One region of the Streptomyces sp. NPDC058751 genome, then DNA from elsewhere that is predicted to be linked to it. Evidence: predicted binding sites of a transcription regulator. Region 1 holds the regulator's gene; the other holds the start of a gene.
The links. The regulator HrcA, encoded in region 1, represses chaperone genes, less so after heat shock. The targets are predictions, from matches to a motif close to TTNGCACTCNGNNNNNCNGAGTGCNAA.

Region 1 (16,745 bases):
CGCCGGGCGTGCCGGAAGATGTCCGGGTGAGCGATGTGAGACATGTACTGGTGCTGCCCGACCGCGATGCCGCGGAAGAGGCGGCGGAGGCCGTGGGTGACCGGTTCGGGCTGCTGGAGGAGCCGCAGTTGGTCCGGGAGGCACTCGCGGGTGAGGACGACGCCGAGGACGCGCAGTGGCTGGTGGTGCTGACTGACCCCGAGGCGCGGCTGGACCCGAAGGAGCTGGACGAGTTCGCGGCCGAATGGGACGGCTGGCACGAGGAGCCGTAACCCGTCCCGCCCGAGCCCGGCCGGGCCCCGTCCGGTCCGCCGGCCCGGCCCGGCCCGGCCCGGTCCTGCCCTGCCTGGACCTGCCCGGACCTGCCCGGACGGGACCTGCCCAGGTCGGCTGGGGTCCGGGCTCGGCTCGTTTCGGCTTTCCGGGGCCGGAGTGGGCTGGGATCGGGGGCGGCTCGGGCGCGTGGTGTCAGTGGCGCGTGGGATGCTTTCGGGGATGGCCAAGAAGACCGCACAAGACGACCCTCTCGCCCCTGTCACGCTGGCAGTGGGCCAGGAGGATCTCCTGCTCGACCGTGCCGTGCAGGAGGTGGTGGCCGCCGCCAGGGCCGCCGACGCCGACACGGACGTACGGGACCTCACCCCGGACCAGCTCCAGCCGGGCACGCTCGCCGAGCTGACGAGCCCCTCGCTCTTCGCCGAGCGCAAGGTCGTGATCGTACGCAACGCCCAGGACCTGTCGGCCGACACGGTCAAGGACGTCAAGGCGTATCTGGGGACTCCCGCCGAGGAGATCACCCTCGTGCTCCTGCACGCGGGCGGGGCCAAGGGCAAGGGGCTGCTCGACGCCGCGCGCAAGGCGGGCGCGCGGGAGGTCGCCTGTCCCAAGATGACCAAGCCGGCGGACCGGCTGGCGTTCGTGCGGGGCGAGTTCCGGGCGCTGGGCCGGGCGGCGACTCCGGAAGCCTGCCAGGCGCTGGTGGACTCCATCGGCAGTGACCTGCGGGAGCTGGCCTCCGCAGCCTCGCAACTGACCGCGGACGTCGAGGGGACGATCGACGAGGCCGTCGTCGGGAGGTACTACACCGGGCGGGCCGAGGCGTCCAGCTTCACCGTGGCCGACCGGGCCGTCGAGGGACGGGCCGCGGAGGCGCTGGAGGCGCTGCGCTGGTCGCTGTCGACCGGCGTGGCCCCCGTCCTGATCACCAGCGCGCTCGCGCAAGGGGTGCGGGCGATCGGAAAGCTGTCCTCCGCGCGGGGCGGCAGGCCCGCGGACCTGGCCCGTGAGCTCGGGATGCCGCCCTGGAAGATCGATCGCGTGCGGCAGCAGATGCGGGGCTGGACTCCGGACGGGGTCGCCATGGCGCTCACGGCCGTCGCGCAGGCGGACGCCGGGGTCAAGGGCGGCGGGGACGACCCCGAGTACGCCCTGGAGAAGGCGGTCGTGGCCGTCGCCAGGGCCGCCCGCTCCGGCCGGCGCTGACCCCGCGGAGGTCACACACCCGTGCCGTCACGGGCGACGGCACTCCCACAGCGCGCCCGGCCACGGGCGACGGCACCCACAGCACACCGCGCACCCCGCTCGCACCCCGCCGTGGGTGCCCCGCGGCACACCGAAGGCCCCGCTCGTTCTCCCGGGGAAGGGAGGAGCGGGGCCTTCGGTTCAAGCCGGTGGACTCACGCCCGCGTGGCGAACGCAGATCGCGCGTGAATCCGGTACGTCGGTCGGGAGCGGAGAGAGAGGGCCCGCTCGGGTCCGGCCGACGGTCAAGTCAGGGGTCGAGCCCCGGAGGGCTCAGCCGACTCAGCCCTGGAGGGAGGCGACCTTCGAAGCAAGCGCCGACTTCTTGTTGGCGGCCTGGTTCTTGTGGATGACGCCCTTCGAGACGGCCTTGTCGAGCTTGCGCGAAGCCTCGCGCGCCGCGACGGTGGCCTTCTCGACGTCACCCGCGGCAGCAGCCTCGCGGGCCTTGCGGATCGCGGTCTTCAGAGAGGACTTGACGGCCTTGTTGCGCAGCCGGGCCTTCTCGTTGGTCTTGATCCGCTTGATCTGGGACTTGATGTTCGCCACTGATGAGCCTTTACAGGTTCAGGCGCGCGAGACGTCACGTCTCACCCGCCGTTTGATTTTCTTGGGTGCGTCTCCTGCAGAGAGGGCATGAGACACAGCCACCCAGGCTACCAGTCCCCGCGCGAGCGGCCCAAACCGGCCCCGCGCCCCCGGCCGCCGATGCCCTGGTCAGGGCCTTCGGGCGGGCTTTCGCCGCCCCTCCCGCGCGGCCCGAACCGGTCGCAGCCCGCCGCGCGTGGGACCATGGAACCTACGTATCGATCCGACCCGAGGCACAAGGCGCCTCAAGAGACAGGACCCTGCGTGCCCGCGACCCCTAACAATGTGCCCGAGCCGAGCCGTACCGACCCGGCTCTGATCCGCAATTTCTGCATCATCGCGCACATCGACCACGGCAAGTCCACGCTCGCCGACCGCATGCTCCAGCTGACCGGGGTGGTCGAGCAGCGGCAGATGCGTGCTCAGTACCTCGACCGGATGGACATCGAGCGCGAGCGCGGCATCACGATCAAGTCCCAGGCGGTCAGGCTGCCCTGGGCCCCGTCCCAGGATCCGGGCCGCACCCACATCCTCAACATGATCGACACCCCTGGGCACGTCGACTTCACGTACGAGGTGTCGCGGTCCCTGGCGGCCTGTGAGGGCACGGTCCTGCTCGTCGACGCCGCCCAGGGGATCGAGGCCCAGACCCTCGCCAACCTCTACCTGGCGATGGAGAACGACCTCAAGATCATCCCCGTACTGAACAAGATCGACCTGCCGGCCGCCCAGCCGGAGAAGTTCTCCGAGGAGCTGGCCAACCTCATCGGCTGCGACCCCGAGGACGTCCTCAAGGTCTCCGCCAAGACGGGCCTCGGCGTCGAGGCGCTGCTCGACAAGGTCGTCGCCGAGATCCCCGCCCCGGTCGGCGTCCAGGACGCCCCGGCGCGCGCGATGATCTTCGACTCGGTCTACGACTCGTACCGCGGCGTCGTGACGTACGTCCGTGTGATCGACGGGCAGCTCAACAAGCGTGAGCGCATCAAGATGATGTCCACCGGCGCCACGCACGAGCTGCTGGAGATCGGCGTCTCGTCCCCCGAGATGAAGGCGGCCGACGGGCTCGGTGTCGGTGAGGTGGGTTACCTCATCACCGGTGTGAAGGACGTCCGCCAGTCCAAGGTCGGTGACACGATCACCACCCTGCACAAGGGCGCCACCGAGGCGCTCGGCGGGTACAAGGACCCCCGGCCCATGGTCTTCTCGGGCCTGTATCCGCTGGACGGCTCCGACTACCCCGAGCTGCGCGACGCCCTGGACAAGCTCCAGCTCAACGACGCGGCGCTGGTGTACGAGCCGGAGACCTCCGCGGCGCTGGGCTTCGGCTTCCGCGTCGGCTTCCTCGGACTGCTGCACCTCGACGTGATCCGCGAGCGGCTGGAGCGCGAGTTCGGGCTCGACCTGATCGCGACCGCCCCGAACGTGGTCTACCGCGTCGAGATGGAGGACCGCAGCGAGCACACGGTCACCAACCCGAGCGAGTTCCCCGAGGGCAAGATCGACAAGGTGTACGAGCCCGTCGTGCGGGCGACGATCCTCGCCCCCTCGGAGTTCATCGGCGCGATCATGGAGCTGTGCCAGACCCGGCGCGGCACCCTGCTCGGCATGGACTACCTCTCCGAGGACCGGGTCGAGATCCGCTACACCCTGCCGCTCGCGGAGATCGTCTTCGACTTCTTCGACCAGCTGAAGTCCAAGACCCGCGGCTACGCCTCGCTGGACTACGAGCCCACCGGCGAGCAGGCCTCCAGCCTGGTCAAGGTCGACATCCTGCTGCACGGCGACAAGGTCGACGCCTTCTCGGCGGTCACGCACAAGGACGCGGCGTACGCGTACGGCGTCCGGCTGGTCGCCAAGCTGCGCGAGCTGATCCCGCGGCAGGCGTTCGAGGTGCCCATCCAGGCGGCCATCGGCTCCCGGGTCATCGCCCGCGAGACCATCCGCGCCATCCGCAAGGACGTCCTCGCCAAGTGCTACGGCGGTGACATCTCGCGTAAGCGGAAGCTGCTGGAGAAGCAGAAGGAGGGCAAGAAGCGGATGAAGATGGTGGGCTCCGTGGAAGTTCCGCAGGAGGCCTTCATCGCCGTTCTGTCCAGCGACGACAGCGCCGGTTCGGCCAAGGGCAAGAAGTAGCCACGCCGAATCCCGGGAATTTCAGGGCCCGTCGCGCTCCGGCGCGGCGGGCCCTGTGCTTGTCTCGGGGGTGTGTCCAGCGGGAAGTGGCCGGGAAGTGACCTGCCGCCGCCTCTTACGCACCGGCCGGACGCGCTCTAGTCTGATCTCTGCTCGGTAGTTACTCGCGAGTTAAACAACAGCCGCAATTGAGCCAGCCGCACTGCCGCGGGCCCCGGAGGATGTCGTGAGCGACACACAGACCCTGATCGAGAACCGTCCGCCGTCCGTCGCCGCCCTCTTCCTGGAGCGCGTGGCGGCCACACCCGACGCCGAGGCATACCGCTACCCGGTACCGGCACCGGGCGAGGGCCCGGACGAGTGGAAGTCGCTGACCTGGGCGCAGTCCGCCGAACGGGTCTACGCCATCGCCGCCGGTCTGATCGAGCTCGGCGTCCAGCCGGAGCAGCGCGTCGCGCTCGCCTCCTCGACCCGGGTCGAGTGGATCCTCGCCGACCTCGGCATCCTCTGCGCGGGAGCGGCCACCACCACGGTGTACCCGCAGACCAACGCCGAGGAGTCGGCCTACATCCTCTCCGACTCCGCGAGCAGGATCCTCATCGCGGAGGACGCGGCCCAGCTCGCCAAGGCGCGGGAGAAGCGCGCGGAGCTCCCCGAGCTCACGCACGTCGTGGTCATCGACCCGGAGGGCGTGGAGAGCGGGGACTGGGTCCTGACGCTCGCCGAGCTGGAGGCGCGCGGCTCCGCGTACCTGGAGAAGAACCCCGAGCTGATCAAGGAGCGGGTCGGCGCGATCACCGCCGACCAGCTCGCGACCCTCATCTACACCTCCGGCACCACGGGCCGCCCGAAGGGCGTCCGGCTGCCGCAGGACAACTGGTCGTACATGGCCAAGGCCATCGCCGCGACCGGCCTGGTGAGCCAGACGGACGTCCAGTACCTGTGGCTGCCGCTCGCCCACGTCTTCGGCAAGGTCCTGACCTCCGGCCAGATCGAGGCCGGGCACGTCACCGCCGTCGACGGCCGCGTGGACAAGATCATCGAGAACCTGCCGGTGGTGCGGCCGACCTACATGGCGGCCGTGCCGCGCATCTTCGAGAAGGTCTACAACGGGGTCGCGGCCAAGGCGCGGGCCGGCGGCGGCGCCAAGTACAAGATCTTCCAGTGGGCCGCGGAGGTCGCCCGCGAGTACGCGAAGGCCAGCCAGGACAACTTCCGCCGCACCGGTTCGGCCTCCGTGCCGTTCGCGCTCGGCGCCAAGCACAAGGTCGCCGACGCGCTCGTCTTCGCCAAGATCCGCGAGGCATTCGGCGGCAACCTGCGGGCCTGCATCTCCGGCTCCGCCGCGCTCGCCCCGGAGATCGGCTACTTCTTCGCCGGCGCCGGCATCCACATCCTGGAGGGCTACGGACTCACCGAGTCCTCCGCGGCCTCCTTCGTGAACCCGGGCGAGGCCTACCGCACCGGCACGGTCGGCAAGCCGGTGCCCGGCACCGAGGTGCGCATCGCGGAGGACGGCGAGATCCTGCTGCGCGGCCCCGGCATCATGGAGGGCTACCACGGGCTGCCCGAGAAGACCGCCGAGGTCCTGGAGGCGGACGGCTGGTTCCACACCGGCGACATCGGCGAGCTGTCCGTGGACGGCTACCTGCGGATCACCGACCGCAAGAAGGACCTCATCAAGACCTCGGGCGGCAAGTACATCGCGCCCGCCGAGGTCGAGGGCCACTTCAAGGCCGTCTGCCCGTACGTCTCCAACATCCTCGTGCACGGCGCCGACCGGAACTTCTGCACCGCGCTCATCGCCCTCGACGAGCCGTCCATCCTCGGCTGGGCCGAGGACAACGGCCTGGAGGGCAAGTCGTACGCCGAGGTCGTCGCGGCACCCGCCACGGTCGCCCTCGTCGAGGGGTACGTGAAGGAGCTCAACGCGGGTCTGCAGCGCTGGCAGACCATCAAGAAGTTCCGTCTCCTGCCCCGCGACCTGGACGTCGAGCACGGCGAGATCACCCCGAGCCTCAAGCTGAAGCGCCCGGTCGTCGAGAAGGCGTACAAGCACCTGATCGACGAGATGTACGCGGGCTCCCGCGAGGCGTAGCCCCCGTCCCCGCCCCTGCCCCCGTCCCTCGCGCCCCGGCCCGTCCGGAGCGCGGGGGACGCGCAGGCCCCCTCCGCCGGCCGGGCGGTCGGCTCCCGCGCGCCCTACGCGTTCCGGCTCCGCCGCATCCTGCCCAGCAGTTCGTCCATCTGCCGTATCTGGGCGCGTAGTCCGGGCACGTCCTGCACGGCGTTCGCCGCCAGGTGCGTGTCCATCCTCCCGAGCCGGGCGGCGAGTTCGTCGAACTGGTCCTGCTCGCGGGCGAGCAGCGACTCCAGCTGGCGGTTCTTGCGGTGCAGTTCGAGGAAGACGCTGACCTTGGCGCGCAGGACCCACGGGTCGAACGGCTTCGCCACGTAGTCGGCGGCCCCCGTCGCGTACCCGCGGAAGGCGTAGCCCGCGTCGGCGTCCCTGCCCGTCAGGAAGATGATGGGCACGTCCTTGGCCCGGTCGAGCCGCTTGATGTTCGCGGCCGTCTCGAATCCGTCCATGCCCGGCATCCGGATGTCGAGCAGGACGACCGCGAACCGCTGCCGCAGCAGGGCCTCCACCGCCTCCTCGCCCGAACGCGCCCGCACCAGCGGCTCGTTGAGGGAACGCAGGACGGCCTCCAGCGCGACCAGGTTGTCCTCCATGTCGTCGACCAGGAGGATGCTCGATCCCTCGTCGGTCGTCGTCCGAACGCTCATGATGACGGTCCCTCGCTCGGTCCGTGGTTCTCCGGTGTCCCGCCGTCCGGCGGCCGGCCGGCGACCGCCCCGGGCTCCGCGCCGAAGCCGCCGTCCCGTGTCACCGTCCCGCGCCGCCGTTCCCGTGCCGCCGTCGTCGTGACGGGCGGTGGAGGCTGATCGGATGCTCGATTCTGTCCGTCTTCGTGTACATCCATACCAGTGTTCTCACTCATGACGGCCCACTTCGGTGACTCGGTGCTCATGAGCGCCGTCAGTCTGTCACCCTGGCCGCATCGTCCGAGGTGTCTTCGTCCGAACTGCCCAGGGAGCGCACAGTGGGGGCCATTCCGACGCAACGGGAGTCCACGGCGTGCGCACCGGACGTGCTCGCGCACCACCCCGCAGGCCGGGACATCGTGTCGCACACGTCGTTGCCGGGCACTCCGCTCGCTCCCGCGGCCGCGCGCCGGTTCCTCCGCGACACGCTCGAGAGCTGGACCGGACTGGCCCTGCCGGGCACCGAGATCCTCGACGACCGGCTCACCGGCGACGCGGCCGTGGTGGTCAGCGAACTCGTCACCAACGCCGTCGTGCACGCGGGCACCGACGTCGAGCTGCTGTGCCGCCTGGAGTGCCCGGCCGACGGCCCGCCGGGACCGCTGGTCGTCGAGGTCTCCGACCAGCACCCCTCGCGCGCCATACGGGAGGACGGCGCCGAACCGCCCTACGGGACACCGGAGTACGGGCGGGGCCTGCGCCTCGTCGCCGCGCTCTCCGAGGCGTGGGGGATCACCTATCGTCCGGGCGTCAAGACGGTGTGGTCGAGGCTGCCGGCCGCCGGGACCGCCGCCGCCCCGCCGGGGACGGCCGTCTTCACGGACACCGACGGCCTGCGCCCGCCGGCCCGCTTCGAGGACACGAGCGGTCTCGCCGGACCGGTCTCCTTCGCGGGCGCGGACGGGTTCGCGGGAACGGACGGGTTCGCCGACGTCGACGGGCTCACCGGCGCGGCGGGGGGTCCGCGACCGGCCGGGCCCGGGGCCACCGCGTACGCCGAGGGACGGGTCCCGGGCCACGGGCCGCGGGCCGGCGGCGAGCCGTACGGCGCGGTGCCCGTCCCGGGGGCGGACCGGAGCGGCGCGCGGGGCCACGACTGGCTCGACCGGGGAGCCCTCTCCTTCCTCGCCGAGGCCTCCGACCTGCTCGCCGGACAACTCGACGAGGACCTGGTCGCGGCCCTGGCCGGGCAGCTCCTCGTCCCCCGCCTCGCCGACTGGTGCGCGGTGTGGCTGGAGGACGAGGCCACCGGCCGGGCCGGCGGTCCGGGCCTGGCCCTCGGCCCCCGCCTCGCCCGGGTCTGGCACGGCAGCGAGAACCTGATCGAGGGCCTGCGCCAGGCACTGGAGAAGGACCCGCCGCGGCTGCCCGAGGCGGTGCGCTCGCGGGCCGTCCCGGTGCCCTGGCCCGGCGAGGCGCTGGGCGCCCGCGGGACGAGCGGGGCGGCACTGGCGTACCGGCTGATCGCGGGCGGCCGGCCGCTGGGCACGCTCGTCATCGGACGGGCCGGACCACCCGACTTCCCCGACGAGGTCACCGGGCTCGTCGAGGACCTCAGCCGCCGCATCGCCCTGGCCATCGGAGCGGCCCGGCAGTACGCGCGGCAGGCCACCATCAGCCGGGTCCTGCAGCGCGGGCTGCTGCCGGGCGCGGTCGCCGAGATCCCCGGGGTGCGCAGCGCCCTCGTCTACGAGCCGCTCGACCAGGGCGGCCCGAGCGGTGACTTCTACGACGTGTTCCCCGCGGGTGACGGGCGCTGGTGCTTCGCGGTCGGCGACGTCCAGGGCAAGGGACCCGAGGCCGCAGTCGTGATCGGGCTGGCCCGGCCCTGGCTGCGGCTGCTGGCCCGCGAGGGCTACGACGTCGCGGACGTCCTCGACCGGCTCAACCAGCTCCTCCTCGACGACGCGACGGAGGCGGCGGACGCGGCGGCCCGCGCGCTCGTGGCCGCGGGGGGACCCGGGCTCGGCACCGACCCCGGCCCGCAGACGCGCTTCCTGTCCATGCTCTACGGCGAGCTGGTGCCCTTCGAGGGCGGAGTGCGCTGCACCCTCGCCTCGGCGGGGCATCCGCTGCCGCTGCTGCTGAGCCCCGACGGCGAGGTGCGGGAGACGGCCCGGCCGCAGACCCTGCTCGGCGTGTTCGAGGACCCCGAGTACACCTCCGAGTCCTTCGAGCTGTACCCCGGAGACACCCTCCTGTGCGTCACCGACGGGGTGACGGAGCGGCGCGACGGGTCCCGTCAGTTCGACGACGACGACGGTCTCGCGCACGCCCTCGCGGGCTGCGCGGGCCTGAACGCCGAGATGATCGCGGAACGGATCCGCGCCCTGGTCCACGCGTTCGGCCCCCGCCCGCCCGAGGACGACATGGCGCTGCTGGTGTTACAGGCGCAGTAGCGGGCCCACCGCGGCCGGGGCGCCCGGCCCGTCCGCCCCGTGGCCGGCCGGGGTCCGGCCGGGGTCCGGCCGGGAAGCGACCGGGGGCCGCTCCGGGGCGGTGGCCGTCCCGGCCCGCGCCGGACACGCCCGCCCCGGCCGTGCTGGACAATGGAACGCATGCCTTCCGCACTTCCCGACGGTGAGCCCGTCCCCGACGACGGGGCGCTGCCCGCGCACGCCCTGGCCGGGGCCGCCGAGCGACCCCTCGGGTTCTACCTCCACGTGCCGTACTGCGCGACCCGCTGCGGCTACTGCGACTTCAACACCTACACGGCGACCGAGCTGCGGGGCAGCGGCGGCGTGCTCGCCTCCCGCGACAACTACGCCGACACCCTGACCGACGAGATCCGGCTCGCCCGCAAGGTCCTCGGCGACGACCCCCGCCCGGTCCGCACGGTCTTCGTCGGAGGCGGCACGCCCACGCTGCTGGCCGCCGACGACCTCGTACGGATGCTGGGGGCGATCCGGGACGAGTTCGGGCTCGCGGACGACGCTGAGGTCACGACGGAGGCGAACCCCGAGTCGGTCGGCCCGGAGTACCTCGCGACCCTGCGCGCCGGCGGCTTCAACCGGATCTCCTTCGGCATGCAGAGCGCCCGGCAGCACGTCCTGAAGGTGCTCGACCGCACGCACACCCCGGGCCGCCCCGAGGCCTGCGTCGCCGAGGCCCGCGCGGCCGGCTTCGCACATGTGAACCTGGACCTGATCTACGGCACGCCGGGGGAGTCGGACGACGACTGGCGGGCCTCGCTCGAAGCGGCCCTCGGCGCCGGTCCCGACCACGTCTCCGCGTACGCGCTGATCGTCGAGGAGGGCACGCAGCTCGCCCGCCGCATCCGCCGCGGCGAGGTCCCCATGACGGACGACGACGTGCACGCGGACCGCTATCTCATCGCGGACGAGGTGATGTCGGCGGCGGGCTTCGAGTGGTACGAGGTGTCGAACTGGGCCGCCTCCGAGGCCGGCCGCTGTCTCCACAACGAGCTGTACTGGCGCGGCGCCGACTGGTGGGGCGCGGGCCCCGGGGCGCACAGCCACGTCGGGGGCGTTCGCTGGTGGAACGTGAAGCATCCGGGGGCGTACGCGGCGGCACTGGCCGAGGGCCGCTCCCCGGGGGCCGGCCGTGAACTCCTCGCCGACGAGGACCGCCGGGTCGAGCGGATCCTCCTCGAACTGCGGCTGCGCGAGGGCTGCCCGCTCTCCCTGCTCCGCCCCGACGGCCTCGCGGCCTCCCGCCGCGCCCTGTCCGACGGACTCCTCGAAGCCGGCCCCTACGACGCCGGCCGCGCCGTCCTCACCCTGCGCGGCCGTCTCCTCGCGGACGCCGTCGTCCGGGACCTGGTGGACTGAGCGCGGTACGTCCGGCACCGGCCGCACCGGCCGTCCCCGTCACTCCGGCGGCGCGGTCACGAAGTCGATCAGTTCCTCCACCCGGCCCAGGAGGGCCGGTTCCAGGTCCTTGTAGGAGCGCACCCGGGACAGGACGTGCTGCCAGGCCGCGCCGGTGTTCTCCGGCCAGCCGAGGGCCCGGCACACGCCCGTCTTCCAGTCCTGGCCGGGCGGGACCCGGGGCCAGGACGGGATGCCGAGGGAGGACGGTTTCACGGCCTCCCAGACGTCGACGTACGGGTGGCCGAGCACCAGGGCGTGCTCGCTCGTGACCGCCTCGGCGATCCGGGACTCCTTCGAGCCCGGGACCAGGTGGTCCACGAGGACGCCGAGCCTGGCGTCCGGGCCCGGGGCGAACGCGTCGACGACCGCCGGGAGGTCGTCGACGCCCTCCAGGTACTCCACGACGACGCCCTCGACGCGCAGGTCGTCGCCCCAGACACGCTCGACCAGTTCGGCGTCGTGACGGCCCTCCACGTAGATGCGCCCGGCGCGCGCGACCCGGGCGCGGGCGCCGGGGACCGCCACCGAGCCGGACGCCGTGCGGCCGGGGCGGACGGGCGCCGCGGGCGCCGGGCGGACCAGGGTCACCACCTCGCCCTCCAGGAGGAAGCCGCGCGGCTCCAGCGGGAACACCCGGTGCTTGCCGAAGCGGTCCTCCAGGGTCACCGTGCCCGCCTCGCAGCGGATCACCGCGCCGCAGAAGCCGGTGCCGGGCTCCTCGACGACCAGACCCGGGTCCGCCGGGACCTCGGGCACGGACCGGGGCTTCTTCCACGGCGGGGTCAGGTCCGGAGAGTACTGGCGCATTCGGATGACGATAGGAGAAGCGCGCCGGCGCTCCCCGCGACACGCCGGAACAGACCGGGCCGGACCCCGGCCGCCCGGCCCCCGCGGAGCCGGAACCTGCGGAGCCGGAACCCGCCGGGAGCCGCCGTCACGGACCCGCCCGGTCGGCCCCCGCCGGGCCGAAGCGCGCCGCCAGGGCCTCCCGTTGGGCCCGTACGAACGCGGCGTCCACGATCGCGCCGTGGCCGGGGACGTACAGCGCGTCCTCGCCGCCCAGTCCGAGCAGGGTGTCGAGCGCCGCGGGCCAGCGCGACGGTACGGCGTCGGGGCCCGCCTGCGGCTCGCCGGACTCCTCGACCAGGTCGCCGCAGAACACCACCGCCGGGTCGCCCGGCACGACGGCCACGAGGTCGTGCGCGGTGTGGCCCTCGCCCGTCCGCACCAGCCGGACCCGGACGCCGCCGCCGAGATCCAGGTCCAGGGTGTCCCGGACGAAGAGCCGGGGACGTACGAGCGTGTCGGCCGCCTCCTCGGCCGCCCCCGGGTCGAGCCCGTTGCGCACCGCGTCCGCGCACAGCTCGTCGCGGCCACCGCCGTACGCCCCGGACGAACCGTCCGCGACGAGGATCCGCGCGCCCGCGAACGCCGCGGCACCGAACACGTGGTCGAAATGCGGGTGGGTGAGCGCGATATGGGTCACACGCCCGCCGGTCAGGGCCCGCGCGTCGGCGCGCAGCGCGGCGCCCTCCGCGAGGCTCGATCCCGCGTCGATCATCAGCGCCGCCCCCTCGCCGACGACGAGCCCGGCCGTGCAGTCCCAGCGCGGAAGCCGCCGCCGCCCCACCCGGGGCGCCACCCTTTCCCACCCGAGCTCTTCCCAAGTCAGCCTCATGCGGCGACGCTAACGGTGGCCGGGTGCCGTGCACGACATCGCGGGGCGGCCCTTGCCCGGGGCGTGCCCGACCGCCGTACACTGAACCGGGGAACGTTGGCACTCGCGTGCGCTGAGTGCCAGGCGAATGCCGCGAAGGCCACGAAGACCACCGAGTCGACTTCTGGAGGTGCGCGATGCTCAGCGAACGCAGGCTGGAGGTGCTGCGCGCCATCGTCCAGGACTACGTGGGCACCGAGGAGCCGGTCGGCTCCAAGGCGCTCACCGAGCGGCACCGCCTCGGCGTCTCGCCCGCCACCGTCCGCAACGACATGGCGGTCCTGGAGGACGAGGGGTACATCGCCCAGCCGCACACCAGCGCCGGGCGCATCCCCACGGACAAGGGCTACCGCCTCTTCGTCGACAAGCTCGCCGGCGTCAAGCCGATGACCGCGCCCGAGCGCCGCGCCATCCAGAACTTCCTGGACGGAGCCGTCGACCTGGACGACGTCGTGGGGCGGACCGTGCGGCTGCTCGCGCAGCTCACCCGCCAGGTCGCCGTCGTGCAGTACCCCTCGCTGACCCGTTCGACCGTGCGCCACGTGGAGCTGCTGTCGATGGCTCCCGCGCGGGTGATGCTCGTGCTGATCACGGACACCGGCCGGGTCGAACAGCGCATGATCAACTGTCCGGCGCCGTTCGGTGAGACGTCGCTGGCGGACCTGCGCGCCCGGCTCAACAGCCGGGTCGCGGGGCGTCCCTTCGCGGACGTCCCGCAGCTCGTCCAGGACCTCCCGGAAGCCTTCGAGGCGGAGGACCGGGGTACGGTCTCGACGGTGCTCTCCACGCTGCTGGAGACACTGGTCGAGGAGACCGAGGAGCGGCTGATGATCGGCGGTACCGCCAATCTCACGCGCTTCGGACATGACTTCCCCCTCACCATCCGGCCGGTGCTCGAAGCGCTGGAGGAGCAGGTCGTGCTCCTCAAGTTGCTCGGGGAGGCCGGGGATTCGAGCATGACCGTGCGAATCGGGCACGAGAACGCGTACGAGGGACTCAACTCCACGTCCGTGGTCTCCGTCGGCTACGGTTCGGGCGGCGAGGCAGTAGCCAAACTCGGCGTGGTCGGCCCGACCCGCATGGATTATCCGGGAACGATGGGAGCGGTACGAGCGGTGGCACGGTACGTCGGACAGATCCTGGCGGAGTCGTAAGTGGCCACGGACTACTACGCCGTACTCGGCGTGCGCCGCGACGCGTCCCAGGACGAGATCAAGAAGGCGTTCCGGAGGCTCGCTCGCGAGCTGCACCCGGACGTCAATCCCGATCCGAAGACGCAGGAGCGGTTCAAGGAGATCAACGCCGCGTACGAGGTGTTGTCGGACCCGCAGAAGAAGCAGGTCTACGACCTCGGCGGCGACCCGCTGTCCCAGCAGGGCGGCGGCGCCGGTGCCGGCGGCTTCGGCCAGGGCGGCTTCGGGAACTTCTCGGACATCATGGACGCGTTCTTCGGCACGGCGTCGCAGCGCGGACCGCGCTCGCGCACCCGCCGCGGCCAGGACGCCATGATCCGGCTGGAGATCGAGCTCGACGAGGCGGCCTTCGGCACCACGAAGGACATCCAGGTCGACACGGCCGTCGTCTGCGGCACCTGCAACGGCGAGGGCGCAGCCCCCGGAACCGCCGCGCAGACCTGTGACATGTGCCGCGGCCGCGGCGAGGTGTCCCAGGTGACGCGGTCCTTCCTCGGCCAGGTCATGACCTCGCGGCCGTGTCCGCAGTGCCAGGGCTTCGGCACCGTCGTCCCGACCCCGTGCCACGAGTGCGCGGGCGACGGCCGGGTCCGCTCCCGCCGCACCCTCACGGTCAAGATCCCGGCCGGTGTGGACAACGGCACCCGCATCCAGCTCGCGGGCGAGGGCGAGGTCGGCCCCGGCGGCGGCCCCGCCGGCGACCTGTACGTCGAGATCCACGAGCTGCCGCACAAGACCTTCCAGCGGCGCGGTGACGACCTGCACTGCACGGTCACCATCCCGATGACGGCGGCGGCCCTCGGCACCAAGGTGCCGCTGGAGACCCTCGACGGCATGGAGGAGGTCGACATCCGTCCGGGCACGCAGTCCGGCCAGTCGATCCCGCTGCACGGCCGGGGCGTCACGCACCTGCGCGGCGGCGGCCGCGGCGACCTCGTCGTGCACGTCGAGGTCATGACGCCGACCAAGCTCGACCCGGAGCAGGAGCGGGTGCTGCGCGAGCTGGCGCAGATGCGCGGCGAGGAGCGGCCCACCGGCCAGTTCCAGCCCGGTCAGCAGGGGCTCTTCTCCCGGCTGAAGGACGCCTTCAACGGCCGCTGACCCAGGCGGGGCACGGGGCCCGAAGCGCCCCGTGCCCTCCACGTCAAAGGCCGTATCCGGCCGGACGACCGGATTCGGACTTGTCCGGGGGACGTGACAACATGCCGTCATGTCCTCCGCGCTGACCGATCTCTTCCCTCACCCGATCGTGCAGGCCCCCATGGCGGGCGGAGTCTCCGTCCCGCAGCTCGCCGCCGCCGTGTCCGAGGCCGGCGGGCTCGGCTTCCTCGCCGCGGGGTACAAGACCGCCGACGGCATGTACCAGGAGATCAAGCAGCTGCGCGGGCTGACCGGCCGTCCCTTCGGCGTCAACCTGTTCCTCCCGCAGCCCGAGTACGCGGACGCGGCCGCGGTCCAGGTGTACGCCCACCAGCTCGCCGGCGAGGCCGCCTGGTACGAGACCGGGCTCGGCGATCCGGACAGCGGCCGCGACGACGGCTACGACGCCAAACTCGCCGTCCTCCTCGACGACCCGGTGGCGGTGGTCTCCTTCCACTTCGGCGTCCCGAGGCCCGAGGTGCTCCAGTCGCTGCGGCGCGCCGGCACCCTCACCCTGGTCACCGCGACCACGGCCGAGGAAGCCCTCGGCGCGCAGCGGGCCGGCGCCGACGCGGTCGTCGTCCAGGGCGTCGAGGCCGGCGGACACCAGGGCACCCACCGCGACAACCCGGAGACGGACGGGACGGGCGTCGGCCTGCTGACGCTGCTCGCGCAGGTGCGCGAGACCGTGGAGATCCCGCTCGTCGCGGCCGGCGGCATCATGCGCGGCAGCCAGATAGCCGCCGTCCTCGCCGCGGGCGCGGACGCCGCCCAGCTCGGCACCGCCTTCCTCGCCACCCCCGAGTCCGGCGCCCCCGCCGTGCACAAGCAGGCGCTGACCGACCCCCTCTACGTACGCACCGAGCTCACGCGCGCCTTCTCCGGACGCCCGGCGCGCGCGCTGGCCAACCGCTTCATGCGCGAGCACGGCCCGTACGCCCCCGCCGCCTACCCCGAGGTCCACCACCTCACCCTGCCCCTGCGCAAGGCGGCCGCCAAGGCGGGCGACGCGCAGGGCACGGCGCTGTGGGCGGGGCAGGGGCACCGCATGGCCCGCGACCTGCCCGCCGGGCGGCTCGTGGAGGTACTGAACGCAGAAACCGCGGCCGCCGGGACAGCGTTGTCGGCCGCCGCCGAGATCCCGGAAGAGGGTGCGCCCCGATGACGGCACCGGTGTTCCTGGTCGAGCACTTCGACACGGACGGCGAGGGACGCCACGTCCTCGACGGACCCGAGGGACGGCACGCCGTCTCCGTGAAACGGCTGCACAGCGGTGAGGACGTCGTGCTCACCGACGGGGCCGGGCGCCGGGCGGAGTGCGTGGTCCTCGGCACCGAGGGCAAGGACCGGCTGATCGTGCGGATGGGCACGGTCACCGAGGAGCCGCCCGAGGAGCCGCGCATCACGGTCGTCCAGGCCCTGCCCAAAGGGGACCGGGGCGAGCTGGCCGTCGAGACCATGACCGAGACCGGCGTCGACGCGATCGTCCCCTGGGCCGCCTCCCGCTGCATCACGCAGTGGAAGGGTGAGCGGGGCCTGAAGGCGCTCACCAAGTGGCGGGCCACCGCCCGGGAGGCGGGCAAGCAGTCCCGCCGGGCGCGCTTCCCGGAGGTCGCGGACGCCATGACGACCAGGCAGGTTGCCGCACTTCTCGCCAAAGCCGACCTCGCCGCCGTGCTCCACGAGGACACCGCCCTCGGCACCGAGCCCTTCGCCACCGCCGAGCTGCCCGCCTCCGGGGAGATCGTCCTGGTGGTCGGCCCCGAGGGCGGGATCTCCGCCGACGAGGTCGCC
Region 2 (6,331 bases), on a different contig from region 1:
GCGGCGCGGGTCGCGGAGATGGCGTCCTCCAGACGGTGCTTCTTCTCCTTCAGCTCCACCTCGGTGGCGGCGCCGACCTTGATCACGCACACGCCGCCGGCCAGCTTCGCGAGGCGCTCCTGGAGCTTCTCGCGGTCCCAGTCGGAGTCCGTGTTCTCGATCTCGGCCTTGATCTGGTTGACGCGGCCGACGACCTCGTCCGGGCTGCCGGCACCGTCGACGATGGTGGTGTCGTCCTTGGTGACGGTCACGCGGCGGGCGCTGCCGAGCACGTCCAGGCCGACCTGGTCGAGCTTGAGGCCGACCTCCTCGGCGATGACCTGACCACCGGTGAGGGTGGCGATGTCGCCGAGCATGGCCTTGCGGCGGTCACCGAAGCCGGGGGCCTTCACGGCGACGGCGTTGAACGTGCCGCGGATCTTGTTGACGACCAGGGTCGACAGGGCCTCGCCCTCGACGTCCTCGGCGATGATCAGCAGCGGCTTGGAGGCGTTCGACTGGATGACCTTCTCCAGCAGCGGCAGCAGGTCCTGGATGGAGCTGATCTTGCCCTGGTGGATGAGGATGTACGGGTCGTCGAGGACGGCCTCCATACGCTCCTGGTCGGACACCATGTACGGGGACAGGTAGCCCTTGTCGAAGGCCATGCCCTCGGTGAAGTCGAGCTCCAGGCCGAAGGTGTTGGACTCCTCGACGGTGATGACACCGTCCTTGCCGACCTTGTCCATCGCCTCGGCGATGAGCTCGCCGACCTGGCTGTCCTGCGCGGAGAGCGCGGCGACGGCGGCGATGTCGGACTTGTCGTCGATCGGGCGCGCGGTGGCGAGGAGCTCGTCGGAGACCGCCTTGACGGCCGCGTCGATGCCCTTCTTCAGCAGCGCCGGGGAGGCACCCGCGGCGACGTTGCGCAGGCCCTCGCGCACGAGCGCCTGGGCGAGCACGGTGGCGGTGGTCGTACCGTCACCCGCGATGTCGTTGGTCTTGGTCGCCACCTCCTTCACGAGCTGCGCGCCGAGGTTCTCGAACGGGTCCTCGACCTCGACCTCACGGGCGATGGTCACACCGTCGTTGGTGATGGTGGGGGCGCCGAACTTCTTGTCGATGACGACGTTGCGGCCCTTGGGGCCGATCGTCACCTTCACCGTGTCGGCAAGCTTGTTGACGCCGCGCTCAAGGGCGCGACGGGCGTCCTCGTCGAACTTCAGGATCTTCGCCATGGAAGCGGTTCAGCCCTCTCGGAAAATGTGGAGAAACGAACCGCGCCCCCGGCTCCCGGCTGGAATGATCGCGGGTGCCAGGGGCGTGGTTCACTGCAATGCTCGGTGCGGGGTCGTCCGGGGGAAGGCCCCGAACTCCCTTACCGGGTGAATTACTTCTCGATGATCGCGAGCACGTCGCGAGCCGAGAGGACGAGGTACTCCTCGCCGTTGTACTTCACCTCGGTGCCGCCGTACTTGCTGTAGAGAACGATGTCGCCGACGGCGACGTCGAGCTCGACACGCTTGCCGTCCTCGATGCGGCCCGGGCCCACGGCCAGGACGACGCCCTCCTGGGGCTTCTCCTTCGCCGTGTCGGGAATGACCAGGCCGGAGGCCGTGGTCTGCTCGGCGTCGAGCGGCTGGACCACGATGCGGTCCTCGAGCGGCTTGATGGCAACCTTGGAGCTGGCGGTCGTCACGATCCGACCTCCCCCTTCGGAGATCTCACGGGGTTAACTGTCTGAGGTGGCGACCAGGTCGATCCGTCGTCGCGGGTGCCGGACCTGCCCGTCGCTGTTGGCACTCTCCAGGGGGGAGTGCCAGACCTGAGACTATGACTGCGATTAGCACTCGGTCAAGCGGAGTGCCAAAGGCGTCGTCGTGGCGTGGGCCGGAAGATGCCCGACCTGCACCGAATGGCCCCTTCCCGGCCCCCCTGCGGGACCCCCTAGAGGTAGTCCTCCAGCCGTGCCGGGGTGAAGCCCTCGCGCTGGATCCGGCGCAGGAGACGGAGCGTGGCGCCCGTGGGGTCGGGCCCGGCGGGACCGGAGAGGATGTCGCCGGGCCGCAGCGGGTGCGCGTCTGCCGTCCTGCCGAGGACGACCGCGGCGACCCCGCAGTCGGCGGCGGCGCGCAGGGTGGTGCCGTCGTAGCGGCCGTACGGGGGCCGCAGCAGCCGGGGCCGGAGGCCGAAGCGCCGCGCGAGCTTGTCCTGTTGTCCGCAGATCTCGGCGCGCTGGCCGGCGTAGGGCAGACCGCGCAGGGCGGTGTGGTCGAGGGTGTGGTTCTGGATGCTCGCGCCGACCGCGCGCAGCCGGGCGAGCCGCCCGTACCCGGGTCCGGCGACCCGGTCCGTGAGGAACATGCTGACGGGCAGGCGCAGTTCACGGACCATGTCGGTGAACCGCGGGTCGCGTTCGGCCCCGTCGTCGTACGTCAGGAAGACCACCTTGTCGGGGGTGCGCACCCGGTCGACGACGGGCGGCAGGCCCGTGTCCGCGGTGCGCGCGGTGGCGCGGGCGGGCACGTCCGGCGCCGGGGCGAGCGGGGTGGCCAGGCCCCAGCGGCGGTACGCCGACTCGGTCGGGCGGACGCGCTGGGCCGCCTTCTTGCCCAGCCGCTCGATGGGGTCGACGGACTGCGCGCAGCCGCTGAGCAGCACCGCCACGAGCAGCCCGGCGGCCGGCACCCGCACCCTCACGGGTGGTCCTCCGGGCACGCGACCGCGTACCCCTCGGCCGCGACCGTCCCCGGGAAGCGGCGGACCGTGCCGGACATGGCGCCCCTCCCCCGCCCGCGGCCCCGGAAGTTGGCGGGCACGCCGACTCCCCGGCGCGCGACAGCACCCTTCACACCGGTTTTGTCATTTTGTCGTACGGGTCGCATGGAGCCGGATCCTCCCAGCTCACCGCCCTCGCGAGGGGCCCGACACCGCCGCCGGAAGCGCACCGTCCACCGACTGGCCCACAATGGCCGGGTGAACGACGTCTCCTTCGCCCCCCTCCTCACCGCCGAGGGCCGCGCCCTGCTCGACGAGGTCCGCGCCACCGAACCGGCACAGGAACTGGCCGTCGCCACCCGGCTGCGTCGCGAGCACCCCGCCGAGCTGGTCTCGGCGGCCCTCGGCCAGGCACGGCTGCGGCAGCGGGCGGTGGCGAAGTTCGGGGCCGAGGACGCCGGACGGATGTTCTTCACCCCCAACGGGGTCGAGCAGTCCACCCGTACGAGCGTGGCCGTGCACCGCGCCGAGCGGCTGCGCGCGCTGGGGGTCCGCTCCGTCGCCGACCTGTGCTGCGGCATCGGCGGCGACGCCATCGCGCTGGCCCGCGCCGGGATCCGCGTGCTGGCCGTCGACCGCGACCCGCTGACGGCCGCCGCCGCCCGCGCCAACGCCGACGCGCTGGGCCTCGCGGACCTGATCGAGGTGCGCGAGAGCGACGTCACCGAGGTGGACACCACGTCGTACGACGCCGTCTTCGTGGACCCGGCGCGGCGCGGCGGCCGGGGCCGGATCTTCGACCCGGAGGCGTACTCGCCGCCACTGTCCTGGGCGGTCGGCACCGCCCTCACGGCCCGGATCGCCGCGCTGAAGATCGCCCCCGGGATCCCGCACGAGGCGGTGCCCGCCGAGGCGGAGGCCGAGTGGATCTCGGACGGCGGGGACGTGAAGGAGGCGGTGCTCTGGTTCGGCACCGAACCCGGCCTGGTGCGCGCCACCCTGCTGCCGGGCCCGCGCGAGCTGCGCGGCCGCGGGCTGCCCGACCCGCGGGTCAGGGCGGTCGGCCGCTACCTGTACGAGCCGGACGGCGCCGTCATCCGCGCGCACCTGGTCGCCGAGGTGGCCGAGGAGCTGGACGGCGGGCTGGTCGACGAGACGATCGCCTACGTCACCGCGGACGAGCTGCGCCCCACCCCGTACGCCGCCGCGTACGAGATCACCGACCGGCTCCCCTTCAACGTGAAGAAGTTGAAGGCCCTGCTCCGGGAGCGGGAGGTCGGGGTCCTGACCGTGAAGAAGCGCGGGTCGGCCGTCGAGCCGGAGGAGCTGCGCCGCAAGGTCAAGCCGCAGGGCCCGCACTCCGCGACGGTGTTCCTGACCCGGGTGGCGGGCGCCCCGACCATGCTCGTCGGGGCACCGGCACGGCCGGCCACCGCCGACGGCGAGCGCTGAACGGGGCGGGGTCCGGCCCGGTCGCGGGCCGCGCCGCCACGTCGGCGCGCATGCCCGACATTGGGCCAAAAAGCCGTACAGCGGTATGAATACTGCTGGAAGCGGGCGAGCCTGGTGGATATCGGCCCAGGTTTCCGTAGCGTCGCGTCGGGCCTTGAGCAGGCCGATCCGGACCGGCAAAACTCGGAGACGAACAAACAGTGGGCATCCCCAACGGATCTCGGGCCGCCGTCACGGCAGCCGACGAGTCGTACGAGAACGAGCTGCCGGTACGCCGCAAGCAGCCCGGCAGCGTCGTGATCAAGTGGCTCACCACCACCGACCACAAGACGATCGGCACGCTCTATCTGGTGACGTCGTTCGCGTTCTTCGTGGTCGGCGGCATCATGGCGCTGCTCATGCGCGCCGAGCTGGCCCGCCCGGGCCTGCAGATCCTGTCGAACGAGCAGTTCAACCAGGCGTTCACGATGCACGGCCTGGTCATGCTGCTGATGTTCGCGACACCCCTGTTCGCCGGTTTCACGAACTGGATCATGCCGCTGCAGATCGGCGCGCCCGACGTGGCCTTCCCGCGGCTGAACATGTTCGCCTACTGGCTGTACCTCTTCGGCTCGTTGATCGCGGCGGCCAGCTTCCTCACCCCGCAGGGCGCCCCCGACTTCGGCTGGTTCATGTACGTGCCCCTGTCGGACGCGATCCACTCGCCGGGCATCGGCGCCGACATGGGCATCATGGGCCTGGCCTTCTCCGGCTTCGGCACGATCCTCGGCGCGGTCAACTTCATCACCACGATCATCTGCATGCGCGCTCCCGGCATGACGATGTTCCGGATGCCGATCTTCACCTGGAACGTGCTGCTGACGGCCGTGCTGGTCCTGTTCGTCTTCCCGGTCCTCGCGGCCGCGCTGTTCGCCCTGGAGGCGGACCGTAAGTTCGGGGCGCAGATCTTCAACCCGGCCAACGGCGGTGCCCTGCTGTGGCAGCACCTCTTCTGGTTCTTCGGCCATCCGGAGGTGTACATCATCGCGCTGCCGTTCTTCGGCATCGTCTCCGAGATCATCCCGGTCTTCTCGCGCAAGCCGATGTTCGGCTACATGGGCCTGATCGGCGCGACGATCGCGATCGCGGGTCTGTCCGTGACGGTGTGGGCGCACCACATGTACGTCACCGGCGGCGTTCTGCTCCCGTTCTTCTCCTTCATGACGTTCCTCATCGCGGTCCCGACCGGCGTGAAGTTCTTCAACTGGATCGGGACGATGTGGAAGGGCTCGCTGTCCTTCGAGACCCCGATGCTCTGGGTGGTCGGCTTCCTGATCACCTTCCTCTTCGGTGGTCTGACCGGCGTGATCCTGGCCTCGCCGCCGATGGACTTCCACGTCTCGGACTCGTACTTCGTGGTGGCGCACTTCCACTACGTGGTCTTCGGCACGGTCGTCTTCGCGATGTTCGCCGGCTTCCACTTCTGGTGGCCGAAGTTCACCGGCAAGATGCTCGACGAGCGCCTCGGCAAGGTCACCTTCTGGACGCTGTTCGTGGGCTTCCACGGCACGTTCCTGGTGCAGCACTGGCTGGGCGTCGAGGGCATGCCGCGCCGGTACGCGGACTACCTCGCGAGCGACGGCTTCACCACGCTGAACACGATCTCGACGATCTCCGCGTTCCTGCTCGGCCTGTCGATCCTGCCGTTCATCTACAACGTGTGGAAGACGGCCAAGTACGGCAAGAACGTCGGGGTCGACGACCCGTGGGGATACGGCCGTTCGCTGGAGTGGGCGACCTCCTGCCCGCCGCCGCGGCACAACTTCCTCACCCTGCCGAAGATCCGCAGCGAATCCCCGGCCTTCGACCTGCACCGTCCGGAGATCGCCATGCTCGAACCCTCGGAACCCGGCCCGGAGGGGCGGTCCCGCCGGCCCTCCGGGCCACAGGGCTGAGGGGCCTGCCGTGAGTGCCGAGAAGCCGCCGGACGGCGGTTCGGTCCGTGACGGCATCGCCAGGATGGAGGGCTACCTGCTGTGGCAGGGGGAGGTCGAGCGGGCCCGCGCGGAGGCCGAGTCCTTCGCCGATCAGCTCGACTGGCTGACGACCGCCCAGCGGGAAGAGGTGGTCGACCTCTTCGCCCGCCGCCAGCTCGACCTCTCCCGGACGGCGATCACCCGCACGGCCCGACGCGCACTGCAGC

Region 2: a site for HrcA is predicted at 1,823-1,849, ahead of groES (co-chaperone GroES). Genes of this name have one in related genera too.

The regions. Positions count from the first base shown of each region.
Region 1 is NZ_JBHYPZ010000001.1:8,866-25,610, reverse strand. Features, by position in the region: gene ACFW6B_RS00105 (hypothetical protein) at 27-272, shown strand; gene holA (DNA polymerase III subunit delta) at 496-1,482, shown strand; gene rpsT (30S ribosomal protein S20) at 1,804-2,070, opposite strand; gene lepA (translation elongation factor 4) at 2,374-4,242, shown strand; gene ACFW6B_RS00085 (AMP-dependent synthetase/ligase) at 4,469-6,340, shown strand; gene ACFW6B_RS00080 (two-component system response regulator) at 6,445-7,029, opposite strand; gene ACFW6B_RS00075 (SpoIIE family protein phosphatase) at 7,347-9,467, shown strand; gene hemW (radical SAM family heme chaperone HemW) at 9,627-10,859, shown strand; gene ACFW6B_RS00065 (DUF3097 domain-containing protein) at 10,899-11,708, opposite strand; gene ACFW6B_RS00060 (MBL fold metallo-hydrolase) at 11,836-12,579, opposite strand; gene hrcA (heat-inducible transcriptional repressor HrcA) at 12,756-13,772, shown strand; gene dnaJ (molecular chaperone DnaJ) at 13,773-14,912, shown strand; gene ACFW6B_RS00045 (nitronate monooxygenase) at 15,022-16,116, shown strand; gene ACFW6B_RS00040 (16S rRNA (uracil(1498)-N(3))-methyltransferase) at 16,113-16,745, shown strand, end outside.
Region 2 is NZ_JBHYPZ010000066.1:37,422-43,752, forward strand. Features, by position in the region: gene groL (chaperonin GroEL) at 1-1,217, opposite strand, end outside; gene groES (co-chaperone GroES) at 1,370-1,678, opposite strand; gene ACFW6B_RS38625 (polysaccharide deacetylase family protein) at 1,927-2,679, opposite strand; gene ACFW6B_RS38630 (methyltransferase domain-containing protein) at 2,956-4,149, shown strand; gene ctaD (cytochrome c oxidase subunit I) at 4,350-6,083, shown strand; gene ACFW6B_RS38640 (hypothetical protein) at 6,094-6,331, shown strand, end outside.